4 regions of the Aureimonas sp. OT7 genome follow, and region 2 is predicted to be linked to each of the others. Evidence: predicted binding sites of a transcription regulator. Region 2 holds the regulator's gene; each other region holds the start of a gene.
The links. Region 2 encodes PhoB, which activates phosphate uptake and scavenging genes when phosphate is short. Its sites were predicted from a motif close to TGTCATNNANCTGTCAT; they were not measured.

Region 1 (2,181 bases), 1.1 Mb from region 2:
TACCGCCCTTCCAGTCGCCTTCATTGGCGATCACCAGACGCTCTCTGCCCAGCCATTTGACGGCATCGGGCTCGCGCGGGCGGGCGTCGAGCGTGTTCGAGTAGGAAAGGACGCCGTCGTCCTCGGTGTCGATCCCCTCCAGCGCAACGGTCCCGGCGCTGAAATGGCCTGTGACGGCACCGGACGCACCGTCGATGATCACGATGTGGTTGTTCTCCTGCAGGGTGACGGCCAGCTCGTTGGCATCGTTGAAGGCGACGAATTCGGGTTCCGGGTCCTCCGGGGCGATTTCGGCAAGCTCCGTCACGTCGACCTTCCTGAGGCTTTGGCAGTCCGGAAGTCCGTTCGACAGCGCAAGCAGCACCACATAGCCGGCCGGCATCTGGGGCAGGGCGCCGTCGTTCAGATCTTCGTCGCGCTCGTTCTCGATCGCGACTGCCGCCAGCGTTCCGTCCGGCGACACGGCGACGGAATCCGGCTGGCCGCCGAGGTCGCAGGTGGCCACGACCTGATGGCCGGACAGTGAAACGACGGCCAGTTCACCCGTCGGGTCCGTCTTCGAATCCGATGTACGAAGGCCCACCAGTACATTGGCCCCGGCCGTGGCGACGGATGTCGGCTCACCCTCGAAGGTCACGTATCCGGCCGCCTTCGGGGCCCTGGCATCCGTGATGTCGATGAAGCCTATGCCGCCATGCGGGCTGTCGGAATAGACGAGCATCGACCCGTCACTGGAAGCGGCGATGATCTCGGCAGAGGTCTCGCTGTCGCGGTCGACACCCTCGGGCAGGTTCAGCGCGACCGGAAAGGACGCGATGCGGTTGAACACGGGCTCGGCCGTCGCGGACAAGGCCGATGACGTCAGAAGCAATGCGGCGAGGGGCAGGGTCATGGGGTGGCGCACGGGGGCGAACCTCTTGCTGTGGCGATGCCGCTTCCAAGCAAAAGGGCGCTACACCCGCATGACAACTCGATGACGAAACAATGACAGGTTGTGCCTGCCGACCGGTCAGAACGGGGTCGCGAGACCGTCGTCGGCTATGCGCAGGAGATACTGGCCATAGGTGCTCTTGCCGAGTTCGCGGCCGAGCGACCGCAACTGGTCGGCATCGATGAACCCGTTGACGAAGGCGATCTCTTCCGGGCAGCAGACCTTGAACCCCTGCCGCTGTTCCAGCGTCTGTACGAACTCCGCGGCCTGCAGCAGCGAATCCGGCGTACCGGTGTCGAGCCAGGCGAAGCCACGTCCCATCGGTTCGACGGCGAGTTTGCCTTCCTCGAGATAGATCTTGTTGAGGTCGGTGATCTCGAGTTCGCCGCGCGGGGAGGGCTTGAGGCTGCGCGCGATCTCAGATGCGCGGCCATCGTAGAAATAAAGGCCGGTGATGGCCCAGTTGGATTTCGGCTTTTCCGGCTTTTCCTCGATGGAAACGGCGCGGCCGTCCGGGCCGAACTCGACCACACCATACCGTTCGGGATCGCTGACGTGGTAGGCGAAGACCGTGGCGCCGTTGGCGCGGCCGGAGGCGTTGCGCAGCAGTTCGGGCAGGCCATGGCCGTAGAAGAGGTTGTCGCCCAGGATCAGCGACGATGGCTCGCCGCCGATGAACTCCTCGCCGATCAGGTAGGCCTGCGCCAGGCCGTCCGGGCTGGGCTGCTCTGCGTAGGAAAGTTTGATCCCGAGCCGTTCTCCGCTGCCAAGCAGGGCCTGGAAGCGCGGCAAATCGTGCGGCGTGGATATGATGAGGATCTCGCGGATCCCGGCGGACATCAGGACAGACAGCGGATAATAGATCATCGGCTTGTCGTAGACGGGCAGAAGCTGCTTCGATGCCACGAGCGTCATCGGATGCAGACGCGTTCCGCTTCCGCCGGCGAGGATGATCCCCTTCATAGGCCTGTCCCACTCCATGCAAACAATCGCCGCCTTCTACCGGAAGACTGCCGGCTGCGAAAGATTTTCCTGCATAGCGCGGCGATACGCCTACCAAAGGGCGATTTTCCTTTCTGCCGGATTTGGTCTAGAGCGATCTGAAACGAATATGCATCGTGGGCCACCCTGCCGAGGTGGCGACTTTCATGGAGAGATGATGCTCGATATACAAAGGCTTGCCTTGCAGGACGTGCTTGAGATCAAGCCCCGCAAGTTCGGCGACGACCGTGGCTTCTTTGCCGAAACAT
Region 2 (2,181 bases):
GCCATCAACCAGGTGGAACTCCATCCGTATTTTCCGCAGGCCGAGCAACTCGCCTTCGATCGTTCCAAAGGCATCGTCACGCAAGCGTGGAGCCCGCTCGGACGCGCCAACGACATCATCCGAAACGAGACAATCGGCGAGATCGCGCGGCGGCACGGCAGGTCCATTCCGCAGATCATCCTGCGCTGGCAGGTGCAGCAGGGAGCCGTTCCGCTGCCCAAGGCGACATCGGACGAGCGCCAGGTCGAGAACCGGTCCGTCTTCGATTTCGAGTTGTCGCGATCCGACATGGACACGATCGCATCGCTGGCGCGGCCGGATGGCAGGCTCGCCGACCAGGATCCCGCCCGCTACGAAGAGTTCTGAACGCCATGGCGGACGAGGCTGCATGCTGGCTGTGCGGCCGCCCGCTGGGCAGCCGCGTGGAATGGCATCACCCCATCCCGAAAAGTCGCGGCGGCCGGCAGATCGTGCCGGTCCATCCGATCTGCCACCGCACCATGCACACGCATTTCACCAACACGGAACTGGCCCGGATGGAGGCGGAGGGGCAGAGCCTGCGCGAGCGGCCGGAGCTTGCCGGCTTCCTGAAATGGATCGCCCGCCGCCCGCCCGACTTCCATGCCCCGACGCGCCGGAAAGTTTAAGGATAGGAGATAGCACCTGTCGATGCGATCGACGGCCTTGCCCCTAGCGCGCGGCAGTCTGCCGGGCGGCCGCGAAGGTTTCGTCCAGGGCGTAGCCGGCACCGCGGACGGTGCGGATAGGGTCGCGCTGGCGGCCACGGTTGATCGCCTTGCGCAGGCGGCCGACATGCACGTCCACGGTGCGCTCGTCGACGTAGATGTCCCGTCCCCAGACGCCGTCCAGCAACTGCTCCCGCGAGAAGACCCGGCCGGGGGCCTGCAGCAGGAACTCCAGCAGCTTGAACTCCGTCGGCCCCAGCTTCACCTCACGGCCGCCGCGGCGCACGCGGTGCGTCTCGCGGTCGAGGTCGATGTCGCCTGCCGTCAATTGCGACGAGATACGCTCGGGCTTTGCGCGCCGCAGGAGCCCTTTCACGCGGGCCATCAGCTCCGGCGTGGAGAAGGGCTTGACCACGTAATCGTCGGCGCCGACGGACAGCCCGCGCACACGCTCGCTCTCTTCGCCGCGCGCGGTAAGAAGGATGATCGGCATGCGCTCGGTTTCCGGCCGCAGACGCAGGCGGCGGCACAGTTCGACGCCGGAAAGGCCCGGCAGCATCCAGTCGAGGATCAGGAGGTCCGGCACCTCCTCCTTGAGACGCAGGTCGGCTTCGTCGCCGCGCATGATCGTGTCGACGGTGAAGCCCTCGGCCTCGAGATTATAGCGCAGGAGGACGCTGAGGGCCTCCTCGTCCTCGACAACGGTAACCCTGGCGTTCATCCCGGTGTCCTCACTTTTCCGTATCGGCGTTCACCGGCAGCACCATGGAGGTGGTGCGGTCGCCCTTCGGCCGTTCGTCCTCGATCTGCTGGCCCGTCTTGATGTAGTAGATCGTCTCGGCGATGTTGGTCGCATGGTCGCCGATGCGCTCGATGTTCTTGGCACTGAACAGAAGATGCGTGCAGGCCGAGATGTTGCGCGGATCTTCCATCATGTAGGTCAGAAGCTCGCGGAAGATCGACGTGTACATGGCGTCGATATCCTCGTCGCGGGCACGCACCGCCTCTGCACGGTCGGTATCGCGCGTCGCATAGGAATCCAGCACGTCCTTCAACTGGTCCAGGGCAAGCTCGGCCATATGCTCGATGCCGCGCGTCAACTGGACCGGCTGCCCGAATTCGTGGACCGCCATGACGCGCTTGGCGATGTTCTTGCCGAGGTCGCCGATGCGCTCCAGGTCGGAGGCGATGCGGATCGAGCCGACGATCTCGCGCAGGTCCTGCGCCATCGGCTGGCGCTTGGCGATCGTCAGGATGGCGCGCTCCTCCAGCTCCCGCTGGGCGGCGTCCAGAAGAACGTCGTCCGCCACCACCGACTGGGCAAGCGAGAAATCGCTCCGGGTCAGGGCGCGTACCGATTGCTCCACCATGCGCTCGGCCTGACCGCCCATCTCGGAGATGCGGCGCATGATGTATTTCAGCTCTTCGTCGTAAGAGCGTACGATATGGTCTTCCATGGTTTCCCCTCCCCCGGTCAGCCGAAGCGTCCGGTGAT
Region 3 (2,181 bases), 1.9 Mb from region 2:
GACTGCGCGGCTGCGTCGCCCATGTGGGCCAGCGGCTCGGCGATCCGGAACGCCGTCAGGTAGAAGCCGCGCTGATAGGCGCTGAATGCGGCGGCCATGTCGCCGCCGGCCGGCGCCTCCCCGGTGGTGGGGTCCGGCAACAGTTTTTCCTGGTTTTCCTGGGCCTCGGCGGTGCCGGCGGCCAGCAGCGCCGCCAACGCCAGGAGCGCAAGGCGTTTCATGCGGCGGCACTCCGCTCGAGCGCGTCGAAGAGGGCGTTCGCCTCGGCCACGGCCTCGCCTTCCCGGCCTTCGCCGCCGAATACGGCGCGCGACAGGAGGATGAACTCGGCCCCGCTCGCGGCGGCTGCCGGCAGCGCCTCGAGCGCGCCGCCGCCGGACAGGACGGCCGGCACCTCCACGATGGCGGCCCACCACGATGCCAGATCGATGTCGGCGGGGCGCGCGGCATCGTCCTCGCCGCCGATGGGGCCGAACAGGAGATAGTCGGGCATGCGCTCGCCTGCCTCCAGTGCCTCGTGCCGCGTATGGAAACCGGAGGTTCCGACGATGGCCTTTGGCGAAAAGCGCGCGATCGCCTCTCCCAATGCCTCGATATCTCCCCCGGTGACATGAATTCCATCGGCACGCACGCGGCCGGCGCAACGGGTGTCGTCGACGACGATGGCGGCTGCGCCCGCCTCCTGGATCAGCGGCACCAGCCCTTCGGCAAAAGCCTGGTAGGCGGTGTCGCTACGCCCGGCCGGGTCCAGGATCACGCTGGCGACGTCGCCGCCGGCAAGGGCCCGCGACAACGCCTCGCGGCCCGGGGCGCCGTCGGCCAGTAGGGTTGTCGCCAGCATCAGGCGGGGGCGCACGAAATCAGCTGTCATCGGGTTCACATCTGTCGTCTTGAAATGGATACGGCGCCTTTCGGCGCCGCATTTTTGCATCTTGTCGGATCGTTATCAATTCGGCCGGTTCGTCCTCAATCTCTCGATCTCGTCCTTCAGAAGGAGTTTCTTGCGTTTCAGCTCCGCGATCTCCCCATCCGGCGTGGCCGGCTTGGTGCGAAGCGATGCAATCTCGCTGTCCAGGGCGCTGTGACGCTGTTCCAGCGTCTCGAGATGCGTGTCAAGGGACATTCCAGACTCCTCTGTTTGTTTCCTCGAGCTTCCGGCCCCGCCTTCCGACGAAAGCCGTAGGCGCTACCGGGAAGCTTCCCATAAGCTTGGGTCATTACGGAAGGGGTGCAAGATCATTCTTTGAGAATTTTGTGACGGCTGGTATTTGCAGCCGGAAGAACGCGTACCCGGCGGGTATGCGGTACGCATTCGTCAGACCCCGGGGGGCAGATGTCGGATCAGGAACAGGCGGCGTTGCGGCTGCAGGTCGCAAGGCTCAGGCAAGACCACGCCGATTTCGACGCGGCGATCGAGGCGATGGAGGCAACCGGCTGCGACCGGCTGCGCATCCAGCGCATGAAAAAGAAGAAACTGTCCATCAAGGACCGCCTCCAGGATCTTGAAGACCAGATCCTGCCGGATATCATCGCATGAGCGTTCCCGTCGCCATCATAATGGGCAGCCAGTCCGACTGGGCCACCATGCGCCACGCCAGCGTGACGCTGGATGCCCTGGGCATCGCCCACGAATCGCTTATCGTCTCGGCCCACCGCACACCGGCGCGCCTTTACGAATTCGCCTCGTCCGCCCGTGACAAAGGCTTCAAGGTGGTCATCGCGGGCGCCGGCGGCGCCGCGCACCTGCCTGGCATGGCCGCGGCCATGACGCCCCTTCCGGTGTTCGGCGTCCCTGTCGAAAGCAAGGCCCTGTCCGGGCAGGACAGCCTCCTGTCCATCGTGCAGATGCCGGCCGGCATTCCGGTGGGCACCCTGGCCATCGGCCGCGCCGGCGCCGTGAACGCGGCGCTGATGGCGGCGTCGGTGCTGGCGCTCTCCGACGCGGCAATCGCCGACAGGCTGGATGCCTGGCGCGCGCGGCAGACGGCGGCCGTGGCCGTCCACCCCTCCGACGGGGAGGCCGCAAGTTGACCGCCAGCACGCCCCCGCTGCCCCCGGGATCGACCGTCGGCATCATCGGCGGCGGTCAGCTCGGGCGCATGCTCGCCTCTGCCGCCGCGCGGCTGGGGCTGCGCACGGCGGTCGTGGACCCGGACCCGGAGTGCCCGGCCGCACAGGTGG
Region 4 (2,181 bases), 920 kb from region 2:
GCGCCCTCGTGCTTGAAGCGGCCCAGCGCGGTCCGCTTCTTCGGCACCGAGTTCGGGTCCATTACGTCGACCTCGACCACCCAGCCGAAGCGGTTGGCCTCGTTGGGCTCTTTCGAAAGGTCGAAGCGGTCGTGGAACCGGCCCCAGGCATAGGTGCCCTCCGGAATGCCCATGCGCTCGTAGTTCGCGGCTTCGCGGTGGCCTTCCGGCAGCGCCCCCATGAAATAGCCGTGAATGTTCTCTTCGGCCATGATGTAGGTGCCCCATGGGGTCACGCCGCCGGCACAATTGTTGACGGTGCCAAGGACACGGCGCCCGGTCGGGTCTGCGTTGGTCTTCAGCCGGTCATGCCCGGCCGCCGGGCCCGACAGGGCCATCTCGGTGCCCGCGGTGATGCGCCGGTTCAGGGCGCCGTCCAGCACGGGACGCCACTTGCCGCCCTCCTTGCGGATCTCGACGATGGTGCCGCCATGCGCGGCCATCTCGATGTCGACGCGTGTGCGGTCGGCCTCGGCCACCGTGATCTCGCCGTCGACGACGGTTACGATGCCGGGGAACATCAGATGTTCGTTCGTGTATTCGTGGTTGACGACCAGAAGGCCGCGGTCGTCGGCGCCATCCAGCGGAATGAAGCCGACATAGTCGTTATTGTAGCCGAACTGCCGGGCCTGCGCCTCGGGAGTCTGGGCCGTTGGATCGAAGTCCGGTGCGTCGGCGAACAGCCTGTCGCCCCACCGCAGCAGCACGTCCGCATCGTAGCCTTCGGCCACATGGTGGTCTGCGTCCACGCCGGCCACGACCTCGGCGAAGTCGAAGCGCGAGGCGGTCGATGACGCCTTGGCCTCGTCCGCCGCCGCCAGCGCCAGCGGGCTGACCGTGGCGGCAATCGCCGTCGCGGCCAGCGAGCCCTGGAGGAAGGACCGCCGCGAGAAACGCGCGGCAATGATTTCACCCATGGTGCGGTTGTGCGTCGGGTTGAGTCCTTCGCCCTCCGCTTCCTCCAGCCGGCTGGACCGGAAAGGTTTCGCGCCGTTGACCGTCTTGTCCATCTGTCACCCCTTGCAGTCTGGAACGTTTCCAAGGCGGGGATAGGCGAGCGCAATGACAGGCGAATGACACGGCCGCCGAAGCACTCCTCGGGCGATGCCGGGGGTATCTCCCGGTGGCTCCGATTGTTTCATATCTTCGTGAGAACGGCCGGTTCCGGGCCCGATATGGTCTCGCCGCGGCAAGAGGTCATAGGCATGCCCCGATCTCCTCGCCTATACAGGCAGGCCAGACCCCCGCACCGCCGCACGAGGACCGATTGGGCTCCGCCGGATTCGTTCAGAAACTGACCGCACTGACCGCGCATCGCCACGCCGAGAAGGCGTTGGCCGGCCTGTGCTTCGCGGAAGCCTCCGTCATCCCTGCCTTTCCCGAGGTGATGCTGGCGCCGATGATCATGGCCGACCGGCGACGAGCGTGGCGGCTGGCGGCGATCTGCACGCTGTCTTCCGTCGCCGGCGGGCTGCTCGGCTATGCCATCGGCATGTTCCTGTTTGAGCTGGTCGGCCAGCCGATCCTCAATTTCTATGGGCTCGGGACGGATTTCGAGGCGCTGGCGACGCGCTTCAACGAGGCGGGATGGATCATGGTCCTGGTCGGTGCCCTGAGCCCGATCCCCTACAAGGTCATCACCATCACGAGCGGCGTCACCGGCCTCGATCTCTGGACCTTCGTCCTGGTCGGCCTTCTGGGGCGGGGCCTGCGCTATTTCGTGCCCTGCGCCCTCTTCTATGCCTTCGGGCCGGCCGCAACGGACATCAGCCGGCGGCATCCGCGCAAGGTCGCGCTGGCGGCAGTCGCCCTGGTGGTCGGCGGCTTCGCCATGGCGGCTTTCGTTATCTGAAAAGCAAAACGGATTTCCAAACGCCGCTTCCATGCTTTAGATCCTGCACCCAGCGACAGCGCCGGAAGAAGGATCAGCCATGTCACTCGAACAGGTTCTCGCCACGATCGATACGAACCTCGATGCGTCCGTCGAGCGGCTGAAGGAACTCCTGCGCATCCCGTCCATATCGACCGATCCGGCCTATGCCGACGCATGCCGGAAGGCAGCGGAATGGCTGGTCGCCGATCTTTCCGGGCTCGGCTTTCGGGTGGCGCTTCACGATACGCCAGGCCATCCGATGGTCGTGG

Region 1: the regulator PhoB is predicted to act here: its motif matches at 963-979, upstream of IGS74_RS02160 (esterase-like activity of phytase family protein).
Region 3: the regulator PhoB is predicted to act here: its motif matches at 1,244-1,260, upstream of IGS74_RS08060 (YdcH family protein).
Region 4: the regulator PhoB is predicted to act here: its motif matches at 1,102-1,118, upstream of IGS74_RS01555 (PhoX family phosphatase).

What each region holds. Positions count from the first base shown of each region.
Region 1 covers NZ_CP062167.1:453,362-455,542, forward strand. Annotated here, with positions in the region: gene IGS74_RS02160 (esterase-like activity of phytase family protein) at 1-892, opposite strand, end outside; gene rfbA (glucose-1-phosphate thymidylyltransferase RfbA) at 1,010-1,894, opposite strand; gene rfbC (dTDP-4-dehydrorhamnose 3,5-epimerase) at 2,091-2,181, shown strand, end outside.
Region 2 covers NZ_CP062167.1:3,574,877-3,577,057, forward strand. Annotated here, with positions in the region: gene IGS74_RS17080 (aldo/keto reductase) at 1-366, shown strand, start outside; gene IGS74_RS17085 (HNH endonuclease) at 372-647, shown strand; gene phoB (phosphate regulon transcriptional regulator PhoB) at 691-1,407, opposite strand; gene phoU (phosphate signaling complex protein PhoU) at 1,418-2,143, opposite strand; gene pstB (phosphate ABC transporter ATP-binding protein PstB) at 2,161-2,181, opposite strand, start outside.
Region 3 covers NZ_CP062167.1:1,673,428-1,675,608, reverse strand. Annotated here, with positions in the region: gene IGS74_RS08075 (tetratricopeptide repeat protein) at 1-221, opposite strand, end outside; gene IGS74_RS08070 (thiamine phosphate synthase) at 218-871, opposite strand; gene IGS74_RS08065 (DUF465 domain-containing protein) at 947-1,123, opposite strand; gene IGS74_RS08060 (YdcH family protein) at 1,334-1,537, shown strand; gene purE (5-(carboxyamino)imidazole ribonucleotide mutase) at 1,534-2,031, shown strand; gene IGS74_RS08050 (5-(carboxyamino)imidazole ribonucleotide synthase) at 2,028-2,181, shown strand, end outside.
Region 4 covers NZ_CP062167.1:308,840-311,020, reverse strand. Annotated here, with positions in the region: gene IGS74_RS01555 (PhoX family phosphatase) at 1-1,049, opposite strand, end outside; gene IGS74_RS01550 (YqaA family protein) at 1,307-1,891, shown strand; gene IGS74_RS01545 (M20/M25/M40 family metallo-hydrolase) at 1,971-2,181, shown strand, end outside.